Regions from separate parts of the Saccharothrix espanaensis DSM 44229 genome, predicted to be linked through region 2. Evidence: riboswitches for the same ligand, from Rfam matches in the RefSeq annotation. Region 2 holds a riboswitch; each other region holds the start of a gene.
What was found. A riboswitch is a leader RNA that binds a small molecule or an ion and turns the genes downstream of it on or off. The one in region 2 is predicted to bind cobalamin.
Positions count from the first base shown of each region.

Region 1: it holds a riboswitch for cobalamin, as region 2 does, so the genes downstream of both, cobN (cobaltochelatase subunit CobN) here and metE (5-methyltetrahydropteroyltriglutamate--homocysteine S-methyltransferase) in region 2, are expected to answer to the same signal.
Region 3: it holds a riboswitch for cobalamin, as region 2 does, so the genes downstream of both, BN6_RS15350 (CbtB domain-containing protein) here and metE (5-methyltetrahydropteroyltriglutamate--homocysteine S-methyltransferase) in region 2, are expected to answer to the same signal.

Region 1 covers NC_019673.1:2,733,651-2,735,906, reverse strand. The annotation lists gene cobN (cobaltochelatase subunit CobN) at 1-1,296, opposite strand, end outside; cobalamin riboswitch at 1,333-1,466, opposite strand; gene BN6_RS12535 (hypothetical protein) at 1,474-2,256, shown strand, end outside.
Region 2 covers NC_019673.1:5,496,194-5,498,449, forward strand. The annotation lists gene metE (5-methyltetrahydropteroyltriglutamate--homocysteine S-methyltransferase) at 1-1,182, opposite strand, end outside; cobalamin riboswitch at 1,301-1,510, opposite strand; cobalamin riboswitch at 1,783-2,000, shown strand; gene BN6_RS23800 (ribonucleoside-diphosphate reductase subunit alpha) at 2,117-2,256, shown strand, end outside.
Region 3 covers NC_019673.1:3,361,618-3,363,873, forward strand. The annotation lists gene BN6_RS15345 (CbtA family protein) at 76-831, opposite strand; gene BN6_RS15350 (CbtB domain-containing protein) at 840-1,025, opposite strand; cobalamin riboswitch at 1,057-1,232, opposite strand; gene BN6_RS15355 ((2Fe-2S)-binding protein) at 1,489-2,169, opposite strand.

The sequences.
Region 1 (2,256 bases), 2.8 Mb from region 2:
CGCGGCGGGCAGCCGCACCGGGTTGCCCTGGAGCTGCTCCTCGGTCAGCCAGTCGACGTCCTGGCCGCCGGCCGCGATGAGCGCGTGGATCAGCGCGTCACCGTCCAGCTCGGCCACGCCCGGCAGCTCGTCGCCGATGTCGTAACCGTTGTCCCGCAACGCCGCCAGCAGCCGGACCGCGCTGGCCGGGGTGTCCAGGCCGACCGCGTTGCCGATCCGCGAGTGCTTGGTCGGGTAGGCCGACAGCATGATCACGACCTTGCGGTCGGCCGGCGGGATGTGCCGCAGCCTCCCGTGCCGCACCGCGATCCCGGCCACGCGCAGCGCCCGCTCCGGGTCTGCCACGTACACGGTCAGGCCGTCCTCGTCGATCTCCTTGAAGGAGAACGGGACGGTGATGATCCGGCCGTCGAACTCGGGGATCGCCACCTGGGTCGCGGTGTCCAAAGGGGACAGACCGTCGTCGTTCCCGTCCCACGCCGCACGGCTGCTGGTCAGGCAGAGCCCTTGCAGGATCGGGATGTCCAGCTCGGCCAGCGCGCCCACGTCCCACGCGTCGTCGTCGCCACCGGCCGACGCGGTCGCGGGCTTCGTCCCGCCCGCCGCCAGCACCGTGACGACCAGCGCGTCGGCCTTGCGCAGCTCCGCCAGCAACGCCGGCTCCGCCGTGCGCAAGGACGCGCAGTACACCGGCAGCGCCCGGCCGCCCTTTTCCTCGATCGCGTCGCACAGCGCGTGCACGAACGCCGTGTTCCCGGCCACGTGGTGCGCCCGGTAGTACAACACCGCCACCACCGGCCTCGCACGGCCCGTCTCAACCGACTCAGCCGACTCGACAGGCCCAACCGACTCGACCGACCCCGCCGGCTCGGGCCGCTCCAGCACGCCCCAGTTCGGCGCCGCCTCGGGCGGGTTGAAGCCGAACCCGGTCAGCAGGACCGTGTCGGACAGGAACTTGTGCAGCTCGGCGAGGTTCACCGGGCCGCCGTGGGCCAGGTAGGCGTGCGCCTCGGCGCAGACGCCGCCGGGCACGGTGGACAGCTCCATCAGCGGCGCGTCCGGGTTCTGCTCACCGCCCAGCACCACCACCGGGCGGGGGCCGGCGAGCAGCCGGTCCAGGCCCTCTTCCCACATCCGCCGCCCGCCCAGGATGCGCACCACCACCAGGTCGACGCCCTCCAGCAGGGCGGGCAGGTCGTCGGCGGTCAGCCGGGCGGGGTTGCCCAGTCGGTAGTCCGCACCGCTCGAACGGGCGGACAGCAGGTCCGTGTCAGAGGTCGACAGCAGCAGGATCACGTGCGGGCTCCATCCCTCGGGGGTCCTCGCCCCAGGTCGTAGGGGACGGCGGGCGGAGTTCCTGACTCCCGGGCTCGCGCCCGGTCACAGTGGCGGGACCGCGCCGGATTCACACCGGCTTCCTCCTGTTGCTTCGCCGTTCGGAAGTCACCCTAACGGGCGGTTAGCATCCAGCCCATGCCCCAGGACCGTGAACGCCCCGACGCCTGCCCCGGCGCGGTCGACGTGCACCGGGCCGCGGACGGCGGGCTGGCGCGGGTCAGGGTGCCCGGCGGCACGCTGACCGCCGACCGGTTCGACGTCGTCCGGCAGGCCGCGCTGGACCTGGGCGACGGCACGATCGAACTCACGTCACGGGCGAACGTGCAGATCAGGGGCCTGACACCGGGTGCGGAGCACGAGCTGGGCGCACGTCTGCGCGAGGCCGGCCTGCTGCCCTCGCCGACCCACGAGCGGATGCGCAACATCATCGCCGCGCCGCTGGAGGACAACCAGGACCTGGTGGACGCCGTGGACGCCGCGCTGTGCCGGGTCCCCGCACTGGCCTACCTGCCCGGACGCTTCCTGGTCACGATCGGTGAGGCGGTCAGCGGCCTGGGCGGCGACATCGGCCTGGTGGGTGACGCGCTGTTCCTGGCCGGCCAGGATTCGGGACTGCGCGTGACCGACCCGGTCGCCGCCGTGGTCGCCGCCGCCGAGGAGTTCCAGGCGATCCGCGACACCGCGTGGCGTTTGTCCGAAGTGGACGACGGTGTGCGGAAGATCACCGCCTCCCTGAGCACCACCACCCCCGCCCTGGCCACTTCGAGCCCCAGAACCCTTACCGCGACTGTGATCCCGGTCGCACCCGGCCCAACCTCACCCGGCCCAGTCGCACCCGGCCCAGCTTCCACCGGCCCAGCTTCCACCGGTCCGGCCTCAGCCTCCCCACCCCCGGCGGACCGCCTCGTGGCGGGCGTG
Region 2 (2,256 bases):
GCGGTGGTGCGGCCCGAGTCCGGCGAGCCGGGACCGGATCGCGTCGTCACGGCGGGGCGCGGCGATCGGTTCGTCGAGCGCGTCCGCCCACGCGCCGTCCACGCCGTCGCGCAGCGCCTGGCCGAGCAGGACGACCTCGCGCACCTTCTGCCGCGCGAACGCCAACCGCCCGCGCACTCCCGGTTCCAGCGCCGTCTCGGCGTCCAGGTCGTAGGGCACGTGCAGCAGCGTCGAGGACGTCGAGAGCACGACCTCCTCGGCCGTTCCGAGCAGTGACGCGGCGGTGGCCAGCGCCTGCCGCAGGTCGGTGCGCCACACGTTGCGGCCGTCGACCACGCCGGCGACCAGCGTCTTGTCCCGCAGCGCGGGCACGCTCGCGATGCCGTCCACCGGGCCCGCGACGAGATCGACGCCGATCGCTTCGACGGCGGTGCCGGCCAGCACTTCCAGCGCCGGGCCAAGAGACCCGTAGTAGCCGGTGACCAGCAGCTTCGGCCGCGAGTGCAGGTCTGCCAGGCGGGTATAGGCACGGCCGAGCGCGGCCAGTTCGTCCTCCGAGCGGTCGGCGGCGAACGCCGGCTCGTCGAGCTGCACCCACGGCGCACCTTCGGCCGCCAGCGCCACCAGCAGCTCGACGTAGACGTCCACCAAGTCATCCAACCGGGCCAACGGGTTCGTTCCTTTGGCCAGCAACAGGAACGTCACCGGCCCGAGGACCACCGGCCGGGTCGTGATCCCGAGCGCGCGGGCCTCGCGGTACTCCGCGAGCGGCTTGTCACCGGCCAGTCGGAACTCCGTCCCGGGGTCGATCTCGGGCACCAGGTAGTGGTAGTTGGTGTCGAACCACTTGGTCAGTTCCAACGGCGGCAGGTCGTCGGTGCCCCGGGCCGCCGCGAAGTAGCTGTCCAGCTCCGACTCGCGCCGGTAGCGCGCCGGGACCGCGCCCACCAGGAACGCGGTGTCCAGGACGTGGTCGTAGAACGAGAAGGTGTTGGACGGCACCGAGTCCAGCCCGGCGTCGCGCAGCTCCGCCCAGCCGGCCGCGCGCAGTTCGGCGGCCGTGGCGAGCAGGGCGTCCTGGTCGGTGCGCCCGACCCAGTAGCGCTCGACGGCCCGCTTGAGTTCCCGACGTGGACCGATCCGGGGGTAGCCCAGGACGGTGGCACCGATTCCGCTGGTCACTGGCTCTCTCCTCGCGAGCGTGCGTGAACGCCGGAGGATTCCCGGGGACGCTTCGCGGGCGGCACGAGCCGCGTCCGCCGCAGCCCTCCCGAGAGGCCACCGGACACCGCGGGCCCGGTGGGCGCGCGGACCGGTGGCAGGTCTTCGGACTCACGGGCGCACAGCACGCTCCTACCGGCCGTCGCTTCCCACGCTCACGCGCAGTGCTTCATTGACGGCTTTCGTTCCCGTTCACCGCTGCGGGGCAGTCCCGGACTCACACCGGGTTCCCTCTTGCCTCGCTCCGGCCGACCATCGCCCGGAGCGAACCACCAGTGGGATCGAGAGTAACGCACCCCTGGACGGTCTCCCATGATCCGGGAAAAGTCACTCCACCGCCGCAGTCGGCAGCGTTCCCCGGGGTGCCGGTGATCTCGGCGGGCTCCTCCGCCGTGAAGTCACGTTACCGACGAGTGATCAGTCCATTGTGGATGGTGCTGCCGCGGTCCGGCACGCGTCTCCACGCCACCCTTGCCACGCCGGCCGGCGATCAGGGTCACCCGAGGTTCGGTCCGCGACACGCCCATGTGGGGCCGTGTTGCGGACCGATCTACAACATGTAGTGTTCCGCCCGTCGATGGTTCCGACGCCCTCTTCGAGGGCCGAGGAGGCAAGAGGGAACCCGGTGCGAATCCGGGACTGCCCCGCAGCGGTGAGCGGAAACAACCGCCGTCACGAAGCACTGGGAGCACGCGCTCCTGGGAAGCGACGGCCAGTAGGTCCGGCTGGAAGGCCGGGTGTCCGCGAGTCCGAAGACCTGCCAGCGATGCGCGCGCCGGCCGGCGCGCGCGTGTCCGGGGCCTCGTGGGCGGGCCGACACGGATGACGCGCCGTCGTGCGCGCGCTGTGTGGTCGCCGCGTGCTCCGGGCCGTTGAGGCTCGCGAGGAGAGGGCTTTGTCGACCACAACCACGGCCACCGGGGTCAGCCAGGTGCGGGTGATCCGACGCGACGGCAGCGTTTCGGCGTTCGACCCAGGCAAGATCCAGGTGGCCTTGACCAAGGCGTTCCTGGCCGTCGAGGGCGAGGTCGCGGC
Region 3 (2,256 bases), 2.1 Mb from region 2:
ACGCCACCGTCCCCCGCGGTGTGGACCGCGGAGGACGGTGGCGGGCGCTGCGCGGCACTCGGCGTCGAACGTCGCTCAGACGGCGACGGCCTTCACCTTGGTGGTGCTGTCGCGGCGCACAGCCGGGTCGACCAGCAGGCCGAACACGACACCGAGGCCCAGCCACAGGGTGGCCGTCTCGGCGAGTGACGCCAGGCGGAACTCCCACAGCACGGTGCTCGGCATGTCCGCCGGCACCGCGTCCGGCGGAGCGGGGAAGGCCAGCAGGAGCACCGCGAACGCGACGACCACGGCCAGCGCGACGACGGTGGACCGGACCGGCCCGCTCAGGTGCTCCAGCCGGGACGCCAGGAAACTCGCCCCGAACACCACCAGCAGCCCGGCCGCGATGAGCCCGAGGTAGAGCACCGTCCGGTAGTCCACCGTCTCCGGGTCGCCCACCGCCGGCGGGTTGGCCGGGTACTTGACGGCCGGCAGCAGCGCCGCCGCCCCGAACACCGCCGCCGCGAGCGTCACGCTCCGGCCGAACGGCCGCCGGCCGGTGAACCAGCGGCGCGACCCGGCGTAGGCGGTGGCGAACAGCGCGCCGACCGCCAGCCCGACGATCACCGCGGCGAGCACGCCGCCCACCACCTGGGTGCCCCGGCCGAACATCTCGCCGTGGTCGTGCCCACCGGGCTCGACCGGTTCGGCGGCGGCGCGGGCCTCTTCGACGGCCAGCGCGGCCCGGATCGGCGCCTCGACCACGACCAGGCCGACCAGGCCCGCGAGCAGGCCGGCGATGCCACCGGCACCGACGCCCCGCAGCAGGAGGTTCTTGTAGGTGTCCACGGCCGGCCCTAGTGGCACGGGACGCCGAGCGCGTGCCGCCCGTCGTGGAAGAACTCGTGCAGCGACTCGGCGGCGTGACCGAGCGCGACGCCGTTCTCCTGCAGGACCAGCCAGGTGATCAGCAGCGCGACGAGTGCGACGGCGTAGGCCCACTTGGGGATGGGGATGGACAGGGAGTGCGCGGGGCTCGTCAAGACGGCCTCCTCCATACCTCGTGGAAGGTCAACAACAACTCGCGCCGCAGCCGGTCTCCTGACTCCCGGATCGACACCGTCCCCGCGTCTTCCCAGTCGCACCGCGCGACCAGTGACGTTCTCGGCGGGTTGGCTCCCCGGTCACAGTGGCGAGGACCGCGCCGGATTCCCACCGGCTTCCCGTCCACTGCGGCTGTGGAACCGTAAATGTGCGCCGCGTCCGGGCACAACCGACCAGACGAGTTGTCGTCCACCTCACCTGCACCACACACGATCAAGCGCCGCTTTTGTCCTGATCCCGTCCTTGATCGACCCGATGCCGCAGGTAACCGCACCGGCTGGCCGAGCGGTTCAGTCCCAACGACGGACGCTTTTCATAACGCCGCCAGCTTTTCGTCACGTCCGGTCCCGCGCCTTTCGAGCTGGTCGCCCTCTCGGCACGCGCCGTGGCCGCCGCTGGGGCTCACTGCTGCGGGAGCGGGCAGTCGCCGCAGGTCCCGCCGCCGTCGAGGCGGTAGTAGAGGCAGCAACTGCGCCGCCGGAACGCCACCTCGCCGGGGAACGGGATGAAGTCGCCGGACCCCCGCAGCGGCGGCTCGTCCAGCAGTCGCTCGCCCAGCGCCACGCACTGCTCGGCGGACGCCGTGCCGCTGAGGCTCACCGTCCGCAACGCCCCGGCGATGGACGACGCCGCGTTACCCCACAACAGCCCCCGCGCCACCGGCACCACGTCCCGGATCGCCGCCACCACCGGCTCCAACGACGCGGAGATCGACACCCCGGCGACCGGTTCGCCAATCCGCACCCGCATCCCGTCCGGCCCGTAGTGCCACCACACGTTCGCCGGCCGGATGTCCGGCGCGACCCCGCCCACGGCGTGCGCGGCGACCGTCGGGGACAGCAGCCGAGCGGTGTACCCGAGGAAGAACAAGGACGCGGAAACCCGAGCCTCCCCAGTCCGGTACCGCTCACCGATGGCCCGCAACGCGCCCGACAGCACCGCCCCATCCGCGAGATCGTCCCCAGACCGCCAACCGCCGCCGTCCGCGTCGGAAGCGGGACGTCCCACGTCCAAGGCGAAGAACGGGCTCAAGCCGCGGATCTGTCGCAGCGTCGACAGCACTGGGGTGTAGTAGTCGGACACGTGGCCAGTCTGCCCGCCACCGTCCGGTCAGTGCCCCCGCCGCGCGCCGTCGCTCCGCACCCAGCCGCGCGGCTCGGCTCGGCGGGA